2 regions of the Paenibacillus sp. FSL K6-1330 genome follow, and region 2 is predicted to be linked to the other one. Evidence: a T-box and tRNA genes for the amino acid it is inferred to sense, from the RefSeq annotation. Region 2 holds a T-box; the other holds one or more tRNA genes.
What was found. The T-box of region 2 lies ahead of NYE54_RS14670 (glutamine--tRNA ligase/YqeY domain fusion protein). A T-box ahead of a tRNA ligase gene usually reads a tRNA of that ligase, here a tRNA-Gln.
Positions count from the first base shown of each region.

Region 1 (10,628 bases), 3.2 Mb from region 2:
GCAGTTCATCTATTAGCTTTGCCATTTCACTTATCCCTTCGTAACTAAAGTCATGTATATCATTGTACCACAATTCATACGCAAATCATCCCCATGCGCCGTGCGCATGAGGATGATTTTTAATACGTAAATTTTAGAAAATGATCTTAGTTTTTCAACCACACCACATTATCCTCGAGCTGACCGTTAACCGGCCACCAGTGGAATCCGTCTTCCTTCAACAGCTCATCTGCCTTGTCAGGTCCCCACGAGCCCGCAGGATACGATTCCAGCTCGCCTTGGTTCTCTCTCCATGCGCTGGCGATACGATCCACGAAGGACCATGCGGAGGCCACTTCGTCCCAGCGTGTAAAGTATGTGGAATCTCCACGAGCAGCGTCATGCAGTAGACGCTCATACGCTTCAGGAGAGTTAATGCCCACGATGCAGCTTTGGCAGAAGTCCATCGCTACAGGAGCGATCTCGGACTCAGATCCCGGCTTTTTGGCATTTATCTTCACGTAAATGCCTTCCATCGGATTCACGCGGATGACAAGCAGGTTAGGCTCCAGGGAATGCTTTTGGCCCAAATATACGTTGGTTGGCATCCGTTTGAACTCAACAACCACCTCGGTTGTCTTAACCGGCAGACGTTTGCCCGTGCGGATATAGAACGGTACACCCGCCCAGCGGAAGTTGTCCACGAATACTCTGGCCGCAAAATAGGTTTCCGTATTGGATTCCGGATTAACCTTGTCCTCTTCACGGTAAGCCGGCAGATCTTTACCGCCCGCTGAACCGCTTGTATACTGACCACGAACTACGTTGTTCTTCACTTCTTCATGTGTGGCATACGGACGCAAGGAACGAAGCACTTTTACCTTCTCGTCGCGGATATCCTCTGCGAGCAGACGGCTAGGCGGTTCCATCGCAATCATGGTTAGCAGCTGCAGCATATGGTTTTGGCCCATGTCCCTTAGTGCACCGGCATGATCATAGTATCCGCCGCGCTCCTCGACACCAACCGTCTCACCAAGCGTGATTTGGATATTGGCGATATGCTTGTTGTTCCACAGCGGCTCAAAGAAAGCATTCGCAAAACGCATAACTTCGATGTTCTGTACCATTTCTTTACCAAGATAATGGTCAATCCGGTAGACCTCTTCTTCCTTGAATACTTTACGGATTTCTTCGTTCAGCTTGGCAGCCGATTCCAGATCGTAGCCGAATGGCTTCTCGATCACAAGACGGTTCCAGCCTTCTCCGTCGAGCATACCGCCCTTCATCAGGTTAAACGATACGCTGCCGAACAATTCCGGTGCAAGTGCAAGATAAAATAAGCGGTTGCCCGGTATATTAAATTTCGTTTCCAGTTGCTCCGTTTGTTCACGAAGCTCACGGAAACCGTCAATATTGTTAATATCTAAAGATTTATATTCAAAATGCTGTGCAAATGCATTCCATTCACTATCCTGTTCCGAACTGTATCGGCAGAATTCCTGAATCGAACGATACACGTCCTCCCGAAACTCTTCCTGGGTGCGCGGACGCCGCGCCACGCCGATTACCGCAAAATCCTCATCCAGTTTTCCTTCACGATAAAGACTGTAGATCGCCGGAAACAACTTACGTCTTGCCAAATCACCAGTCGCTCCAAAGATGAAAAATACAGCTCCCGGTGTCTTCATTGTATCTAGATTTTGATTTTCAGCCATGGCTCCTCATTCTTTCTATGAATTATAGTGTATTTTTATGCATCGGCACTTAACTCGATGTGATGACATTTTAGCATATTCATTTCAAGTATGCTATCTCATTCCGTATTTTTTCATCGGAGTTTCAGAAATCATTTTCAATATTCTATTGTAATGACGGGAAATCCGATCGTTATTCTACTACTTTTCTTCATCGAATCTTCATGCACTGCGATCTGCATATGAATCGGCGTGTCGCCACTCATCACAAAAGCACCAAGTGAAGGAACCTCATAAGAACGGCTTTGTGTTTTGTCATCTGCATAATCTTCAACGGAGCGAAGTAAGATTTTTTGGGCTACGGCCTCTTCTACTTGAGCCATTGTCCCATCAACGCTTGCGGTCTCCGTTGCATACCCTTGAATGGACGCATTCCATGTGTTCGGTATGCCGGCTTGCTTCATCATTTCTTGAATCTGCTGCTGTAGGGCCATCATTTCCCGTGTCTGCCCAGCCGCTTCTCCAACAAGCATGGCTCTGATATAACTATGGCCCTCCTTTGTGAGGGCCCAATCCAGATGCACCGATACACCTGAGAGCAAGCCTTCTGCTTGAAACACTTCATTTCCTTGAAGCCGGGACGTCGTAATTCCGGAGAGCCCCATTGTACGAGCCAGGTGCTCAGCTGCTTTCTTAGCTTGATCCTTAGGAACAGAATTTATCATTTCTCCTTGAATTTTTACCGTGAGCATTGCCGAAGGCTCCATATGTTCTTGCCCGAGCGCTGTCAGAAGCGTTAGATCGCTTTCTGCAGCTACCCCGGCTCCAGTTGTTCCATCGATATCATTTTCTCCCGTTCCACCTGAAGCTGAAGTTGACGCTTCTCTCGTATGCGGAGCTGATTCATTTCGATTGCTTTCCGTTGTTCCTGCAAAACCCGCCATCATACCTGCTGCCCCGCACAGCAACAACATCATCACAATGATCTGTAAACGCATTTTCCGCATGGTCAGTCACGCCTCCCCGTTCGAATCTATCAATCTAGTAAAAAGGATGGCCTCATCTCCGCGGATTTATACCTCGCTTTTTTTAAAACATCCTTCAAACGGGCTGTATGTAAATCTTCCGGCTTCCCTGTTCATAAATAAAAGACTCCCGATCCGGGAGTCTTTAAGCCTGATCTCTCAGTGTTTACATGGATATGTCATACCACAAGCAGCATCATGGACTGTTTTGTACCACGCCTAGCATGTTGGATCTGATTATGTCACGCTCGTCGCATAAAAAAAGAGCTGGCCTTCCTTACTCAGCCAGCCCATTTTTATAAGCGTAGATGGCAGCTTGGGTCCGATCCTCTACCCCCAGCTTGCCTAAAATATTCGTTACATGAAATTTCACGGTTTTGATGCCTATAATCAAATCATCAGCAATATCCTGATTCGACTTGCCCTGCGCCACCAGTCGCAGCACTTCCATTTCCCGGTCCGTAAGGTCGTTATGCGCCGGAGCTTCATTTTGCGGATGCCGGAATCGATTCATCATCTTGGAGGCAACCTGCGACTCCAGCACCGACTGCCCGCGTGCGGCTGCACGTATAGCATCAGCTACTTCAGAAGCACGGGATGTCTTCAATAAATAACTGAACGCACCTGCTTCAATAACCGGATACATCTTCTCATCGTCCAGATAGCTGGTCAGTACAATGACCTTAAGATTCGGAAACTGATTCATCAATTGGCGCGTCGTCTCGATTCCATCCATTCCGTCCATCACCAAGTCCATCAGCACCACATCAGGATGATATTCCTGCGCTAAGCGTATCCCTTCCTCGCCGCTGCCCGCTTCACCAACCACCTCGATGCCGTCCTCTGTACCAAGCACAGCCGCTAAACCGATCCGGACCATCTCATGATCATCCACCAGCAGCACCTTAATCGGCGTTTCCATCTACATCCCCCCGTTTACGTTCATCATTTATGAGTGGCACAACGATCTCAATTCGAGTCCCTTTACCCGGTGCTGTTATGAATTGTACCGAGCCCCCGATCTCCGTCACCCGTTCCTGCATCGTCGATAGACCGTAGGAAGTCTGTTTCTTGTCATCCAATTCAAATCCGATCCCATCGTCCCGCAGCATTACCCGAACAGTATTCTGCCTGCGGTGAATTCGGATGTCCATTTTCTCCGCTTTCGAGTGTCTGAGGGTGTTCGACATGGCCTCCTGGATAATACGGAACAGATGATTTTCGATCCCTTTAAGCAAATGTATGTCATCGTCCATCTCAAACGTAATTTCCATAGGTACTTTAATCCGCAATTCCTTGATCAGATCCTTCAGCCCTTGCTCCAGTGCTTTCCCTTCGAGATAAACAGGCCGCAGATGAAGAAGAAGCGCCCTCATCTCGGACTGGGCCACAGCCGACATTTCCTCAATCAGAGCCACCTGGCGCTGCGCTTTGTCAAAATCCTTATCCAATGTCCTACCCACAGCGGTTGCCGTCATCGAGATGGCAAACAGCTGCTGAGAAACCGCATCATGAAGCTCGCGCGCCAGACGCTGCCTCTCTTCCACAATTGCTGTTACCCTGGCCTGCTCGGCAAGCTGGGCATTGTTCGTTGATAACCGCTGCAGAGAAGATACTTGATCCTCCCAGCGTTTGCTGATCTTCACCAGCTGTTCTCCAAGCCGTCCCACTTCGTCTTCGCCGATGTCCGGCATCACGTCCGTAAGGCTGCCTTTTTCCCAGTTCACCAGTGTTTCCCTTACAAGATCAACTCGTCGTTTTACCCGGTATCCCTGGAAGAAGCCATAGATCGCACCCAGCCCGATCGGCAGCAATACCAGAGTGATGCCGGCTTCGATCCGGTTCTTCCACGTCTCAAATGGTTGAAGATAACCATATGTATATAATAAATATAGGACAACGAGCATGACAACCAATCCCAGAAGGGTCCCCTCACGCATACTTCGGGTAATTATATTTGCTTTCTTTTCCGTTTCCACGGGGCAACCCTCCTGAATGGTTTACACAAGACATACGTTTATTATGTCATTTTTATATTCAAATCTCCGCCTAAATAAGAAACAATAAATTTCACTTTATATTCACTGGCCTCGTAATTGGGTGATATATACCGCACGCGGTTTAATATGCCGGTTTCCTTCCGGTCGTCCATATGAATCGAGCCAAACAGGATCGAGGCTTCGATCTCCACCCCATAATAGTCCGGGATCATCAGATCAATATCCCCCAGCATTCCATGGAACATAAGGACCGTTTGGCGTTCCTCTGGAAGCGCCAGGGACAGATCCACATCCGCTTCTCCAAGTACATGCCACACACTCAGACTGCGCATCACCCATGGAGTCAGATCCCAATCAAAGTTAGACATAAAGTTCTGCTTCTGAACGTACTTTGTCGTGGTATGGGCTCGCTTGGACTTGCCATAAAAAATACCTAGCGATATCAAGCTGATGCCGATAATCAACATGAGATGCTCCAGCAGCAGCAGTACGGCACCTACTCCGAGCAGAATGTATCCCTTCTTCAAATAGCCCTGTCTGATCTGAAGGACACCTGCGAACATGAGTAACAGGGCGACAATGGTGAAGAAACCAAACCATCGGCCGAAAAGCATAATAAAACCCAAGCTGATTAAACCAACTGCTATCCAGCGGTTTCTGTCCATGTCGCACCTCCTTGATGACCAAGATATAAGCTCGGAAAAGCCATAGCAGTGAGACGTTCTCCACTGTATGGCTTTGCCTGTACTATACGACAATCTCATTCGTATAGCATATCATATGAACATGGTGTTCGAATACGGTTTAATCTTATTTTGCTGACTTGTTAAGGAATTACTCGGACTTCGAAGAATTCCCCATTTTGTTTTTCAAAGCTTGCAGCTGCTCATCGACTTTCAATTGCTTCTCAGCATCCACTGGGCTTGTGTATACTGCATTGTTAGGACGGTATGGGGCGCGAAGCACATCAGCTTCTGCTTCCAGTTGCATGATTTTTTCCTCCATGCGGTGGAAGCCCATCGAAGCACTGCCGCTTTCGATCGTATGCAGGCTGCTCACTTGAGACATTTGCTTCTTCGCTTTAGCCATTTGAGCGCGAGCTACAAGCTCATTGCGCTTGTTGCGCATTTTGTAGAACTCGTCTTTCATTTCATGCAGCTGAGCTACAAGTTCTTTCGCTTGAGCCTCGGATTGCAGGTGCAATTCCACGTACTCGGTTTCTTTTTGATCGAAATAGATCTTCTCTTCAAGCAGCTTGCGAGCCACTTCTTCTTGACCATTTTTAAGAGCCAATTCAGCTTGAGCTTCACGTTGTGCCGCCATCTTCACAGCCTCATCGACGCGCTGCTTCATACGACGCTCGTTAGCCATTTGCTTCGCTACTGTTACCTCTGCTTCATGAATTTCTGCCTCCATGTCGCGCAGGTACTGGTTCAACATTACGATTGGATCCTCTACTTTATCCAGCAGTTCATTCACCGATGCTTTCGTCATATCCTTAATTCTTTTAAATACTCCCATGTTATTTATCTCCCTTCTCATAGTTCGAAAGTTTTTTCTTCAATTCTTCGATTTCTTTTTGCATTGCTTTTCTCTCAATATCCTTCATCATCGCATCCAGATCGGAATCCGCAGACGCATTGTTTCTTGTGCCATTGGGACGGTCATATTTGGGGCCAAAACTTCCATGCTCATTAGGATAGCCTTGACGTCCATAAGCATCGTTATAGCTGTTGTAGCCTAGTCCCGGGCCCGGATGATCGTTGTAACGGTATCCGCCACCATGTCTTCCCTGTGGACCATACGGATCGTGATAGTACGGCTCCTTAGGTACTACAAGGGATGCAATCAGATAGATCAACAGCGTTGTACCGCCTGTGAAAAAGATACTGACTACAAATATGATTCTAAGTAGGGTAGATTCGACTCCGAAATGATCGGATATACCGCCGATCAACCCTGTGAACATCTTGTCTCGGGTGGAACGGTACAATCTAGTCATGGTTACTCCTTTCCGCTGTTATTCAGCTTTTGCTTCAGGCGGGCAAGTTCTTTTTCCAATACAGTGGAGACTGTTTCACCAGCCTGATCCATGTATTCCTGCCCCATGCGGCGTAAATCGCGAAGACTTCTGGCTTCCAGTTCCCAGTCGCTGATACGGTCTTCGAGACGATTGAACATCTTCGGTACATCAGGACCGCCGCCATAGGAGCCTGTACGTTCATTCATTTTTTGCTGAAGACGAAGGGTTTCCACTCGGGCAACATAATACTGACGTTTGCTGTATACCGTCTGATATTCCATCCGCAGCTCGCCGAGCTGCTCCTCGATTTCTTTTAACGACTCCAGGCTTGAGGACAACAGGCCTTGATACTGTTCAATCTTTTCCTCATAGATCAGCTTCTCCTGCAATGCCAGCTTGGCAAGATGTTCTTCACCGGCCTTCAGTGCAAGCAGTGCCTGCTCTTCGCGTTTATATCGCATGGTTTCTGCTTGATCCACCTGCTGCTTCAGCTGTCTGGAATGTACTTGACATTGCTGCTGCAGCTTCTCAGCCTCAGCAATGTCCTGTCTGGTTGAATGTAGGAACTGGTCGATCAATCGAACCGGATCCTGGCTCTGCTCGAGCTTTTCATTCAATGTTGCTACGGTTATGTCTCTTATCCGCCGGAAAACACTCATATTCGCTTAGCCCTCCTCATCTATCATGATCTGTTGTTTTTGCATGTTATTTAATGTAGTGGTTTTTATCAATAACGGGGTCTACCATTCTTCAATCGGGACACCCCGTAGATGATCAAGATGATTCCAAGGATCGGACCGATCAGCCAAGACAGTTTACCCATCAACCAGATCACACCGATACCGAGAATAACCCATCCCATCAAGGTGTTACCTCTCCGGATCCCGTAGTATCCCAAAGCGACCATCAGGATTGGAATTACAAGACTGAACAACCATCCAAGCAGAGGACCGAATACTCCCAGGAGAACCAAGATCCCTACACCAATCAACAGGATACTCATTCCATTTCCTTTTGAATTTCTCATTTATACACCGCCTTTCTGTTGTTTGATCGTTGTTTCATTTGTTCAACCTTATGACTCTATTCTAGGTAATTTCGAGTTTCACTAAAACGGCCTGGGGACGGTTTTTGCACCTAGACCTAAGGCGGGGCCTCCTATAGACCTGCGTCCAACCCTGCACTGGATCAATGATTCGATAAGCTGACCTGTGTAGATGAATCCTCCGGTATCCTTGCTTTTGTTTTACCTAATAAAGAGACGTGCTTTCTAATGTTAGTTTAGTTTGATGAGTATAGCTTCAGCTCTAAGGTGATAGTAGTAAAGCCCGTGGAACGGTAGGTTAAGGTAGCGGTAGGATGAAGCATGGGGCCGAATATGAAAATCATGAAGAAGGATACCATAGTAAAGGAAGTGGGATTGATCTAAGGAGGTTGCATCTCAGAAGTTTGCATAGGATTAAGGTGTATTGCTTGCGAGTTATAAAATGAAGTGACATAACACTTAAGCTCATCAAGATTAGCCTTTTATCATGAAGAGTAACGGATCTTCAGCTTAGCTGCTACCGAGAAACGAATATCGATGTAAATGCAACGAAAAAAGGAATGCAGACGTTTATAGTCTACATTCCTTTTGGATGATGCCGGTGAAGGGACTCGAACCCCCACGGTTTCCCTCACGATTTTGAGTCGCGCGCGTCTGCCAATTCCGCCACACCGGCTTACTTTATGGCGTGCCCTAAGAGATTCGAACTCCTGACCTTTTGATTCGTAGTCAAACGCTCTATCCAGCTGAGCTAAGGGCACATAGTTTTGTTATGGAGGCGCCACCCAGATTCGAACTGGGGATAAAGCTTTTGCAGAGCTGTGCCTTACCACTTGGCTATGGCGCCAGAAATAAAAATGGAGCGGACGACGGGAATCGAACCCGCGACCCTCGCCTTGGCAAGGCGATGCTCTACCGCTGAGCCACGTCCGCAAACATAAAAATCAATGGCTGGGGATATAGGATTCGAACCTATGCATGACGGAGTCAAAGTCCGTTGCCTTACCGCTTGGCTAATCCCCAACATTTTTAAAAAAACTATGGGGCGACCGATGGGTCTCGAACCCACGAATGCCGGAACCACAATCCGGTGCGTTAACCCCTTCGCCACGATCGCCATAATGTAATAGTTTTTTTAGAGAATAATCATAATGAAATAATGGGCGACCGATGGGTCTCGAACCCACGAATGCCGGAACCACAATCCGGTGCGTTAACCCCTTCGCCACGATCGCCAAGTTCATTATAAATATTCAATGGCAGGGGCAGCAGGAATTGAACCCACACCAACGGTTTTGGAGACCGTTGTTCTACCTTTAAACTATGCCCCTAAAAACTGGTGGAGGATGATGGATTCGAACCACCGAACTCGAAGAGAGCAGATTTACAGTCTGCCGTGTTTAGCCACTTCACTAATCCTCCAGAATGGTGCCGGCGAGAGGACTTGAACCCCCAACCTACTGATTACAAGTCAGTTGCTCTACCAATTGAGCTACACCGGCATATAAAGTTATAAAACGTACATGGTGGCTCGGGACGGAATCGAACCGCCGACACGAGGATTTTCAGTCCTCTGCTCTACCGACTGAGCTACCGAGCCTTAAAGCTCTTCGCGAACTTTGACGGAACCCAATATCGGATACTCATCTCATCCCAAAGTTATAAATAATGGCGGAACTGACGGGATTCGAACCCGCGATCTCCTGCGTGACAGGCAGGCATGTTAGGCCTCTACACCACAGTTCCATGAGGCATTATCGCTATCGCGATATAAATTGGTTGCGGGGGCAGGATTTGAACCTACGACCTTCGGGTTATGAGCCCGACGAGCTACCGAACTGCTCCACCCCGCGTCATTAAAAGGGTTGCTTGTATGGGGTCCCCGAATAGTAATCGGAATTACTTGCGAAGCATGAGCTTCACTTTTTGGGGATAAATCATGGTGGAGGCTGAGGGGATCGAACCCCCGACCCTCTGCTTGTAAGGCAGATGCTCTCCCAGCTGAGCTAAGCCTCCGTAACAAAGCGACTTTAATCATACCAAAATCTGATATAAGAAGCAAGTGTTTTTCAAAAGAAAGTGGTGACCCGTAGGGGATACTCTCACTTCGTTCTAGACTGCGAAGCCTATACTACCGAAGTTAAGCTCCGACGAACCGACGGGATTCTCATCCCCTGATGCAATAAAGAAAGTGGTGACCCGTAGGGGATTCGAACCCCTGTTACCTCCGTGAAAGGGAGGTGTCTTAACCCCTTGACCAACGGGCCTTGCTTGAAATAATAGTGGCGGAGAGAGAGGGATTCGAACCCTCGAGACGCTTTTGGCGCCTACACGATTTCCAATCGTGCTCCTTCGGCCAACTCGGACACCTCTCCATAAATGGCTCCCCGAACAGGACTCGAACCTGTGACAACTCGATTAACAGTCGAGTGCTCTACCAACTGAGCTATCAGGGAACAATATTTAATTCAAGTGATTGATCACCTGAAAACTAGATACGAAACGAATTTGCAGCACATTGAAATAGTTTTTGGATAAGCCCTCGACCGATTAGTATTGGTCAGCTCCATGCATTGCTGCACTTCCACCTCCAACCTATCTACCTCGTGGTCTTCAAGGGGTCTTACGAATTGGGAAATCTCATCTTGAGGGGGGCTTCACGCTTAGATGCTTTCAGCGCTTATCCCTTCCGTACGTAGCTACCCAGCCATGCTCCTGGCGGAACAACTGGTGCACCAGCGGTACGTCCATCCCGGTCCTCTCGTACTAAGGACAGCTCCTCTCAAATTTCCTACGCCCACGACAGATAGGGACCGAACTGTCTCACGACGTTCTGAACCCAGCTCGCGTACCGCTTTAATG
Region 1 covers NZ_CP150269.1:6,365,982-6,376,609, forward strand. The annotation lists gene NYE54_RS29125 (peptide chain release factor 3) at 1-25, opposite strand, end outside; gene zwf (glucose-6-phosphate dehydrogenase) at 147-1,694, opposite strand; gene NYE54_RS29135 (YwmB family TATA-box binding protein) at 1,832-2,680, opposite strand; gene NYE54_RS29140 (response regulator transcription factor) at 2,976-3,620, opposite strand; gene NYE54_RS29145 (sensor histidine kinase) at 3,604-4,677, opposite strand; gene liaF (cell wall-active antibiotics response protein LiaF) at 4,719-5,363, opposite strand; gene NYE54_RS29155 (PspA/IM30 family protein) at 5,533-6,219, opposite strand; gene NYE54_RS29160 (PspC domain-containing protein) at 6,221-6,700, opposite strand; gene NYE54_RS29165 (PspA/IM30 family protein) at 6,703-7,380, opposite strand; gene NYE54_RS29170 (hypothetical protein) at 7,449-7,748, opposite strand; tRNA gene NYE54_RS29175 (tRNA-Leu) at 8,363-8,442, opposite strand; tRNA gene NYE54_RS29180 (tRNA-Arg) at 8,451-8,527, opposite strand; tRNA gene NYE54_RS29185 (tRNA-Cys) at 8,540-8,613, opposite strand; tRNA gene NYE54_RS29190 (tRNA-Gly) at 8,625-8,699, opposite strand; tRNA gene NYE54_RS29195 (tRNA-Gln) at 8,715-8,789, opposite strand; tRNA gene NYE54_RS29200 (tRNA-His) at 8,808-8,883, opposite strand; tRNA gene NYE54_RS29205 (tRNA-His) at 8,929-9,001, opposite strand; tRNA gene NYE54_RS29210 (tRNA-Trp) at 9,024-9,097, opposite strand; tRNA gene NYE54_RS29215 (tRNA-Tyr) at 9,104-9,188, opposite strand; tRNA gene NYE54_RS29220 (tRNA-Thr) at 9,193-9,268, opposite strand; tRNA gene NYE54_RS29225 (tRNA-Phe) at 9,291-9,366, opposite strand; tRNA gene NYE54_RS29230 (tRNA-Asp) at 9,436-9,512, opposite strand; tRNA gene NYE54_RS29235 (tRNA-Met) at 9,543-9,619, opposite strand; tRNA gene NYE54_RS29240 (tRNA-Val) at 9,707-9,782, opposite strand; tRNA gene NYE54_RS29245 (tRNA-Glu) at 9,959-10,033, opposite strand; tRNA gene NYE54_RS29250 (tRNA-Ser) at 10,050-10,141, opposite strand; tRNA gene NYE54_RS29255 (tRNA-Asn) at 10,147-10,222, opposite strand; rRNA gene NYE54_RS29260 (23S ribosomal RNA) at 10,297-10,628, opposite strand, start outside.
Region 1: it encodes a tRNA-Gln, which carries the amino acid that the T-box ahead of NYE54_RS14670 (glutamine--tRNA ligase/YqeY domain fusion protein) is inferred to sense. The anticodon was not compared.

Region 2 (10,628 bases):
AGTATGTACACCAGAAACACTTTATCTCGAAAAATGATGCCATATCCCTTCCACTGTTCCTTGAATACCTGAAGAATCGACCCTGTTGCCTTTACACTTTGGGCAGGCCCCGGCAGGGTTTCATGAACGATGAAGTAAATCGCGATGAAATAGATCAGCAATACGAAGGAACATGACCACAGAAGCTCTTGCCGATACTGAAAAAAGAAAATGGCTCCAAGTGCCGGACCAAGCACAGCACCCAAGTTGTTCGCTGTCGTAAACGTTGCAAATACTTGCCGCCTTTCTTGAACCGGAACCAGATCGGCTACCATCGCGGAGCTGGCAGGTCTATAGATGGCTCCCCCGAATCCGATGCCGATAAAAGCGGCATAATCGATCCAGTGCGAAGGCGATAACGCGAACATCGCAAACATGACCGTCTGCAGCGACGCGCCAAGCAGCATGATGGGGCGACGTCCCAGCCGATCGGCTAAAGCACCGCCGAGCAAGCTGCCTATAATGCTGAATATCGGAGGAACCGTCATGAGGATTCCCGCGATATGATTGCCTAAAGCCGCACCGAAATAAACCGTTATGAAGGGAAAGTACATCCAAAACAGCATATTGAACAGCGCTTCACCTAATAATCTAACCTTTAAATTGTTATCCCATAATCGTATTTGCACAAGACTCCCTCTCTCTATGTCGCAGCAGCACAACAGTTAAAAATCGAACGATATATCACGTCCCCCGGCCGGGTATTACAAACTATAAAACATTTCCCTGGCAAAATATAGACTTATAATGAGCGCTGAGCTATACTAATAATATGAAAGCCGAATATCGACCGATTCAATTTAGATGACCCACAAAACGAACATTTGTTCTAAATATGAAAGACGCTCCCTCGGGAGCGCCTTTTTTTGTTGCATGATGTATTAAACAAACTGAGGCTTAACAGGAACAAACTGTGGTTTTTGTACGAATAATCGCATAAATACGGGCACGACGGGGGCCATTATGAAACGACTGTACGAAAAATCGTACAAACGAGAGTAACACGGGCAGCCCGACGTAAATTTGTACGAAGAATCGCACAACTGAGAGTCAAATGCCAGCTGTTGGAAGAGATTTGTACGATAAATCGTACAATCTGAGGCTTAACAGGAACAAACTGTGGTTTTTGTACGAATAATCGCATAAACACAGGCACATCGGGGGCCATTATGAAACGACTGTACGAAAAATCGTACAAACGAGAGTAACACGGGCAGCCCGACGTAATTTGTACGAAGAATCGCACAACTGAGAGTCAAATACCAGCTGTTGGAAGAGATTTGTACGATAAATCGTACTATCCTTCCGTTGGACCAGTATAGAATATAGAATGCGCTTAGCAGTTGGACGCCTGGATGCAGGCTTCTTCTCCAACGGGACTTAATCAGTCAGCTTCTTCAATTCATGCAGATGATCGAAGATCATCTGGCAAACCTCAGAGACCCGATCCCGATCCTTATACGTTAACCAAGCCAATTCTTCAATTTCCGAAGCCGCACTTAGCTCTCCTTCATACTCCGCCGTGTAACAGGACATCGTTACTCGAACACCCTCCGATTTGCCGTGAGCGCCAGCCCGGAAGCTGCCTGCATTCGCCGCGGTCTCCGGTTTGATTCGAACGGACAGCTCCTCTTTAATTTCCCGCACCAGCGTATCGATATCGGATTCTCCCGGTTCCCGTTTTCCTCCCGGCAGGTAGTACGTATCCTTGCCTTTGGAACGAGCACCCAATATGCGTCCATCCGCGATATGAATCCAGGCGATCTTGTCAATCTCCGTTATCATATGGATTCCCCTCCTTTCATGTAAACTTCATGCTAAGCCGTCCCTTGTTGTTCCCGTTTCCCGCCTAATTTAAATACCAGTATCCCCCCGACAATCACAAGAACACCGATCAACTGATTCATTGTAAACGGAACCTTCTCAAGCCCTAACCATCCCAAGGAGTCCCACAACAGTGCGAAACCGAGCTGCGAGGTCATGACAATCGAAATGGCGAATGTGGCACCCAGCAGCCTTGTCGCCTGCACCAGGCAAATCACCACGCCGACCCCAATCAACCCGCTAATCCAGTACCAAGGCTCCATGTTTTGAATGGCGAACGTCCCCTTGCCTTCTACAGCAAGACTCATGCCGAACGAAGCCACGAAGCCCATGCCTAACACCAACGTCGTCGTAGACCAGGAGCCGGTCTTCTCATTCACTCTATTATTGAAAATGTTCTGCAAACTAACCATTGAACCCGCGATGAGTGCCAATACCAATCCTGCTAACATGTTCCATCTCCCTTACTTCATGTTTCATCATCACCGTGTGTTATTCTTCGTAAATATTGCCTCCCGCTACATTCGTTAACGCATCCCGGTCTTTAATCAGAATGTACCCCTTGTGACGCTCGATCAGCCCTTCCTGACTGAATTTCAAGATCACCCGGTTTAAATGCCGATAGCTGGTTCCAAGCAGATTCGCGATATCGGTCAGGTTGAACGCGGCCGGGTTTTTGGTAGCGAACGTATCCGACTCCGCCTCTGAAACGGACAGTAAATAGCTAGCCAGTCGTACCTCCACCGGATGAAGCAAATTGAAACTCAAGAAATTGGATTTAATATAAAATTTCCGCGTAATGATCCGCAACATAAATTGAAGCAGCGGCGGATGCTCCTGTCCGTATTTGCGAAGCCAGCGATAATGCACGCCGATCATATAGACAGATGATACGGCCTGTACCGTATTAATCAACGGATTGCCTTGAATATATTCAATATCTCCGATCACCTCAAGCGGTGTTTTGAAAGATAGAACAAGCGCTTTGCCTTCCGCAGAGGTCGTGAAGATTTTAATCTTCCCTTGAACCAGGATATACAGCATATCGGCCGGCTCGCCTTGCGTGCAGACGATGTCGCCCTGATCATAGTGATATAAAACCAGATAAGGCATTAAATCATCGTGAAATACGGACTGGATCTGGTTGCTCAGCAAAAGATGCTGCATGAGCTCCGCATTATGAATTTCCTTCACGTCCCTCTCTCCTTTCCCGAACACTTCATCTCAAGAACTGCTTGGTTTCACATTATAATTTGATAATCACGACACCAGCGATCATCATCCCGATCCCGATGAATTGAGGCAAGCTCATTCTCTTTTTCACTACACCGAACCATCCCTTGCTGTCAATCAGGAACGTTAAGAATAACTGGGCGATCAATAACGCGGATATCGTTAATGTAACACCGATGTTCTGAATCGCAGTCACCTCACTGAATATAATGGGTGCCCCCAAGGCTCCTCCGATTAGATAGAGCGGCTTCACTTGTCCAAATCCTTGTCTGCTTCCGTCGCGAACGAACAGCAGAATAATGAAGGCCATAATAAATCCGGTCAACTGCGTAACCGCGGCAGCTTGCCAGGTGCCCATATCCTGACTAATTCGGGCATTGGCCACACCTTGCAGCGTAATGCAGGCACCGCCAATGAATGCAAATAAGATTCCTCTCACGATACATACTCCTTCTTCTATAGGTCTGTATACTATTAAAAGTGAATTCCCCAAACTCAGGAAAGGACATATGTCCTGAAATGACGTAAATTCCAAATAAAGCGATGTCTATAGACACGAATTTCATTATATACTATCGGTTGGCTTTGCATATAAAATACAAAAAGCTGCCGGAATTTCCTTGGCAGCTTAAGATGCATTATAGCATGGGGGGTTATGATTTTAACCCATTCCCGCGGTATAAAACAGTTTAAACCAAGATTGCATCTAGGACTCTATGATCATTTTGTTTTAAAATATAACTAGATGTCACTCATTGACGTAACACCGACTTGGAAGGAGCTCCTCTAACGTTATGCTAGACAAACAAGAACAAGTCCCCGATGAACAGGGCGGATTACAATTACAAGCGGATTGCGAACGCTGCTTTGGATTATGCTGCGTCGCTTTACCCTTCGCCGCCTCAACGGATTTTGCCATGGACAAAGACGGCGGAACCCCTTGTCACCATCTGCAATCCGACTTCCGCTGCGGTGTACACAGCAGCTTGAGGCAGCGAGGTATGAGAGGCTGCACCGTATACGACTGCTTTGGAGCAGGTCAAATGGTTTCACAGGTCACCTATAACGGACGCGACTGGCGGCTGGCCCCTGGGACAGCAGAAGAAATGTTCGACGTATTCCCGATTATGCGACAGCTTCACGAGCTGTTATGGTATCTGAACGAAGCCCTGACTTTGCAACCGGCTCAAGACATTCATACCGATCTGAGATTGTCGCTGGAAGAGACGCGGCGGTTGACTCAGCTTCCTCCCGAATCCCTGTTACGGCTGGATGTGGCAGCTCATCGGGCAGAAGTGAATCAGCTGCTTCTTCGAACCAGTGAACTTGTGCGGGATGATGCGCGCAAGAAACATAAAGGGCCACCCGTACGTCAAAAGATCGGGGGGCGCGGTGCTGACCTAATGGGAGCAAAGCTTAAGGGAGCAGACCTGAGATACGCCAATCTGAGAGGCGCTTATCTCATTGCCGCGGACCTCAGAGGAGCCGATCTGCAGGCTGCCGATCTCATCGGTGCCGATTTCAGGGACGCAGACCTTAGGGGGGCCAATCTAGCAACCAGCCTCTTCCTTACTCAATTCCAGGTTAACGCAGCGAGAGGAGACGCCAGCACCCAACTGCCTCCATCCTTATCTCGACCGGGACATTGGACGCCTTAACGCTCAATATATTAGGAAAGAACAGATGATGATTTACTAAAAACATCAAAAAGCCGGCAGCTAACTTGCTGCCGGCTTTTTGATGTTGGCCGAACGCTTATACTAAAACGACTTTAAGCGCGCTTCTTCCATGAATCCTTCAAAGGAACAATACGGTTAAACACCAGCCTGTGTTCTGTTGTATATTTGGAATCCACGCAGAAATATCCGTGTCTGATGAATTGGTACGTACGGTTCATCGTCGCTTTCAGCATGGAAGGCTCCAGTATGGCGTTTTCGATTCGAATCAACGATTCGGGATTCATCAGATCCTTCCAAACGTTATCCGATTCTGATAACTCGGCTGATTCCTTCAGCAGCTTATCATACAAGTGAAGTTCCGCCGGAATCCCGTGCTTCGCAGACACCCAATGCAGCGTTGCTTTCACCTTCCGCTCATTAAATCCGCTCCCGCTCTTCGTTAGTGGATCATACGTGCAGTGGATCTCCATGATTTCCCCCGTTGCCGGATCTTTCACGACATGTTCGCATTTGATGAAGTAGGCTCCTTTCAGGCGCACTTCCTTGCCAGGGGATAACCGATGAAATCCGGGAACGGGCTCCTCCATAAAATCCTCTTGTTCGATGTACAGTTCTCGTGAAAAAGGAACCTCCCGCTCACCCAATGTTTCGTCACTTTCATGATTCGGTATGGTCAGCATCTCGGTGTAATCTTCCGGAACATTCGTAATGATTACCTTCAGCGGATTCATGACGGTCATCGCGTTATAACACCGTTCCTTCAAGTCTTGACGGATATAATGATCGAGCATGCCCGAGTCCACCAGGCTGTTGCCGCGAGACGCCCCGAGTTCCCCCAGGAAACGCCGGATACCCTCAGGTGTCACGCCTCGCCGCCGTAATCCTATCAACGTTGGTAGTCTAGGGTCATCCCATCCGTCGACAAAACCTCCCTCCACCAATTCCCTCAGGTATCGCTTGCTCGTTACGTATCCCGAGATATTCAACCTTCCGAATTCCCGCTGCTTCGGAGGCTCCGTCACTTCCAGTTCCGTAAGCACCCACTCGTATAACGGGCGATGATCTTTAAACTCGGCTGAGCATAACGAATGGGTAATTCCTTCGATCCAGTCCTGGATCGGATGGGCAAAATCGTACATCGGATATACACACCACGTTGTTCCCGTACGGTAATGCTCTGCATGAATGATACGATATAGGACTGGATCTCTCAGGTTCATGTTAGGGGAAGACATATCGATTTTGGCTCGGAGTACTTTTTCCGATGGTTGAAATGCCCCTGCGATCATTTGCTCAAATAACGCCAAATTCTCCTCAATGCTGCGCTCCCGAAAAGGGCTGTTGATGCCAGCTTCTGTCAGCGTCCCCCGGTATTCCGTCATTTGTTCAGGCGTGAGATCACAAACGTAAGCCTTCCCTTTAGCTATGAGTTTCTTTGCCGCTTCAGCGATTTGATGCGCATAATCCGACCCGAAATAAACGTCCGGCTTAAGTCCGAGCCACTGGATATCCTCCTGAATCGCATGCACGTATTTGATATCTTCCTTCAGTGGATTCGTATCGTCGAACCGAAGATTGAAAGTCCCATGGAACCGGCTGGCGATGGAATGATTGATGTAAATCGCATAGGCGCTGCCGATATGCAGATAACCGTTGGGCTCCGGCGGAAATCGCGTAGCCACCGGCCTGTGGTACACGCTGTTGTCTACATCCTCTTTGATCATCTTGGTCAAAAAATCCACCGTTTCTTCTGCCTTGTTTTTGTTCTCGCTCATACCTGACTCCTCCTTACGTTGATTTTTTCTGCCGTAACTCCGTAAAAAACAAAAAAATCCCGTCTCCAAGACATAAGTCTTGGGGACGAGATTGGTTTCGCGGTGCCACCCCTATTCGCCGATATCTCACGATACCAGCCTTATCAGGTACGGCCATCACGCGATCGCTTATACCCTAGCTCTGTAACAGGAGCTCCTGTCGCACCATCCCTTATCCATAAGTTCCGATGCGCCGCTCAGAGGCTTGGTTCAATGAAGGGCTTCCAACTCCTTTTCAGCTTACCGAAGCTCTCTGTGGGGATTCCTGTTCATCTACTCTTCTCTTCATGGCGTTTACAATTTGATCCATAGTATCATCTAAATATAAAAAAGTAAACCATGGAACCTCACTAAAATGAAACGCCTGAATATGCGTTCCGTCAGCTTAGATCGGCAGAAACTTCACGGTAGCCTGCTTGCCGCTGACCTGAATGCCCGTCTCCTTCTTGCCTACCTCAGCCAGATCTTGAACGAGTCGCTCAAGCAGCTTGCGGGCGGCTTCGCCCTCCTTGCCTTGAATGCGAATAACGGGCTGGACAGCTTTGCCCGCTGCCAGCAGCTTATGCATTTGCGACAGCTTGGTGTCATAATCATGCTCTTCAATATGTACAGACAAGCGGAATTCCTTTACTTTCATCAGACTTGATGAAGCTGGCTGGCCTTTCTTCTCTTTCACGGCCTCCTGCTTCGCCTGACCACGGCTTACGAGCTTGCAGGGCGGGGGACTGCTGAATAGTGAGGTACACACCAAATCGGCTTTGTGACTTTTCGCCAGCGCAAGCGCCTCATCCCTGGAGACGACTCCCAGATCTTCGCCGTTTAGGCCGGTCAGCTCTACTTCGCGAGCTTTTATCTTTTCATTCATAATTAACATGGTGGATAGATCCTCCTATCGAGCGTATGTATTCGTTTATTTTATTGCTCTTCCTCTACGTTCACATCATTGTGCATGAACCGAACAATATGCGTTCGATATTCCTGCTCTTCCGTGATTTCCAGGCAGTTAAGCTGTTTACCGTACACGCACGCTCCATCGATACCGATTTTGTCCCCTTCTTCACAGAACCAAATCCCCTCCGAATCATGCAAGTTCATGGCCGGCGTATGCCCGAACACCACGGTTTTGTTAAGGCCTGTTGGATAATTATAGAACGGATCGCGAATCCAGATGAAATCATGATGAGGCTGCAACTTCCAGTCATCAACACCCGGATTGATTCCTGCATGCACGAATATGTGAGTGTCTGTTTCATAATAGAGAGCTAGCGTATCAAGAAAAGATAAATGATGCTCGAACTTTTTTTTAATATAGGCTTTACCTTCGTTATATCTGGCGCGTTCCATTTCACCCTCAAAAAAATCGGCGCCGCAGTAGCTTTCAATCGTGTGTCGAGCTCCATTGCGAATCCAGCGTGAGTTCACTTCATCCGTATCAAGCAAAATGGCATCCAGCATCATCTGATCATGATTCCCCCGAAGAGTGATGGCACCTTCATCCCGCAATTCCATCACTTGCTCAATGACTTCCCTGCTTCTTAATCCGCGATCCACATAATCCCCGAGCAAGATCAGCTTGTCCTTATCAGGATTGTACTGCACGTCAGACAATAACTGATTGAATTCATCGAAGCAGCCATGAATGTCGCTAATCGCTAATATTCGAATCGTAGTCCCCTCCATTCCGAGCAACTTTGCTATTTAGGTATAATAGCATATTCTCCTTCATATCAACACGCACTTGAAATCGGAGCCACGCCTTGTGAGGAACCAAACTTCCTTTCTCTTGGCAAACCTTCGCTTTTGGTGAAAAAACACTCGTGTACAGTCCAAATTCATCCGCCCCCATAAAGAATCGAGCTAAAAAGCCATGCGTTCTGCCATAGGAAATGGATGAATGCACGGCTTTTCTATTTATAGCCTATTTTATAAAACGATATTTAGCCAACACGTCTCCCCAGGGGGCATACCCGGCTTCTTTAAATCCAATTTCGGAATATAGCCTTTTTGCACGCTCATTCTCGGGTTTGTAACATAGCATAACATCGTCCGTTGTATCCGGCGAGGTCCGAATCTCCTCGAAAACCAAACGAATCGCGGGTTTGGCATAATGCAGTCCCTGAAACTTACCATCGATCATAAACCGGTATATCCAGTAGTTATCATCGTGTGGGTGCAGACCATACATTACAAATCCGATCATCTCTTCATCATGGTAGATCGCACGCGTTTCGAAGCCCTCCATGAATTGAGCTTCCGCTATTGAATATAGATTGGGGGCAATCCACTTCTCCTGTTCAGGTCTCGGTTTAAGACGAATGCAATCCTCCCAATTGTCCTTATCTATGGCATGAAGTGTTATCAAATGCAAGACTCCTTCATATATGGTGTATGCCTTTATCCTAATCCAATGCCGACCATTTTTCACGGTATTAAATATGTAAATTCAAATATGACGCTGCACGTTGCCAGATAGAGAACAAGATAATGAATGATTATAAGCATTTATTACATATTCCGATTATCTCTTAATGGATAAACTAGAAGTAACTTTATTTTTCATGGAGGCGATCTTTATGCGGCAATTCAACTATAACAACCAACGGAAAGGACAACTAACAATGAAACGAATGAGGGTTATTATATATGAAGAAAATATTGAATATTGGGGTTTTGGCCCATGTTGATGCCGGTAAAACCACACTAACGGAGCAAATCCTGTTTAGATCCGGAATTATTGATCAAGCGGGCTCCGTTGACCAAGGCAATACCATCACGGATTCGCTGGACATTGAACGCAGACGAGGCATCACGATAAAGTCCGCTGCGGTATCGTTCATGCTGGGCGATCTAAAAATCAACTTGATCGATACGCCGGGACATGCCGATTTCATCTCGGAGGTCGAGCATTCACTAAGTGTGCTGGATGGCGTCATTCTGGTCATTTCCGCGGTTGAGGGCGTACAGGCCCAGACGCGGGTGCTCATGCAAACACTGAAAGAACAAGGGATTCCCACCGTTCTATTCATGAACAAGATCGATCGAATGGGCGCGAATTACGAGAAAGTCTCTACCATGATACGTAATCTGCTGGATGAACATATTTGTGAGATGAGCTCTGTTACTCAGGAAGGCAGCGCAGCCGTTCGGGTGGATGTGGCCGATCCCCATAACGCCGGGTGGGTCGAAATGTTGGCACTGACCAATGACGATCTGCTGAACGACTATGCTCAGGATATTCCCATATCTCGCGAACGGTTGCAGGAGGAATTACACAGGCAAACCCAGAAAGGTAAAGTATACCCCCTTTTTGCAGGATCAGCAGCCAAAGGGATCAGCATCGAGCCGCTGCTTCATGCGCTTGGTGAATGTTTCCCCGTTAATGACGCCTCGGAGCTTCAGCATGAATCGTTATCCGGCTTGGTGTTCAAAGTCATCAAACTTCCGAATGGGGAACGTAACGTCTACCTCCGGCTGTTCGCCGGCAGTATCCAGGCACGTGATGAGATTAAGGTGATCACGCAGAACGGAAACACCACCATGTTCAAGGTGAAACACCTACATGCTCTGGATGATGGCAAATCCATTCCGGTGAATCAGATCGATGCCGGTGACATTGCAATTCTCATTACTGATGAACTCAAGGTGGGCGACGTCATCGGTGCTGTATCCGACAGGATGAAGCGGGTCCATTTTCAGAAGCCGCCGATACAAGTCCAAGTGTCAGCCAAGAATCCTGCGGAGGAGCATCAACTTTACACTGCCTTAAGCGATCTTACTGAAGAGGATCCGTTCCTGCAATATATCCAGGATCCAAATACCAAGGAACATATCATCCACGTATTCGGCAAAGTCCAGCAAGAAATTCTGCTGGAAACGATTCAGCAGCAATACGGCATCGAAGCCGTATTTTCAGCTCCGCGGGTCATTTGTATCGAGAAGCCTGTTGCGATGGGAGAGGCTGTTGAATATATGGGCGAGTGTCCTTTTTATGCAACGGTTGGCTTACGAGTCGAACCTGGCGAGAGAGGAACCGGACTTC
Region 2 covers NZ_CP150269.1:3,199,598-3,210,225, reverse strand. The annotation lists gene NYE54_RS14700 (MFS transporter) at 1-668, opposite strand, end outside; gene NYE54_RS14695 (NUDIX domain-containing protein) at 1,420-1,824, opposite strand; gene NYE54_RS14690 (DMT family transporter) at 1,857-2,315, opposite strand; gene NYE54_RS14685 (cyclic nucleotide-binding domain-containing protein) at 2,356-3,057, opposite strand; gene NYE54_RS14680 (DMT family transporter) at 3,110-3,535, opposite strand; gene NYE54_RS14675 (pentapeptide repeat-containing protein) at 3,891-4,754, shown strand; gene NYE54_RS14670 (glutamine--tRNA ligase/YqeY domain fusion protein) at 4,868-6,550, opposite strand; T-box leader at 6,629-6,887, opposite strand; gene infC (translation initiation factor IF-3) at 6,975-7,463, opposite strand; gene NYE54_RS14660 (metallophosphoesterase family protein) at 7,505-8,269, opposite strand; gene NYE54_RS14655 (GNAT family N-acetyltransferase) at 8,508-8,951, opposite strand; gene NYE54_RS14650 (translation factor GTPase family protein) at 9,233-10,628, shown strand, end outside.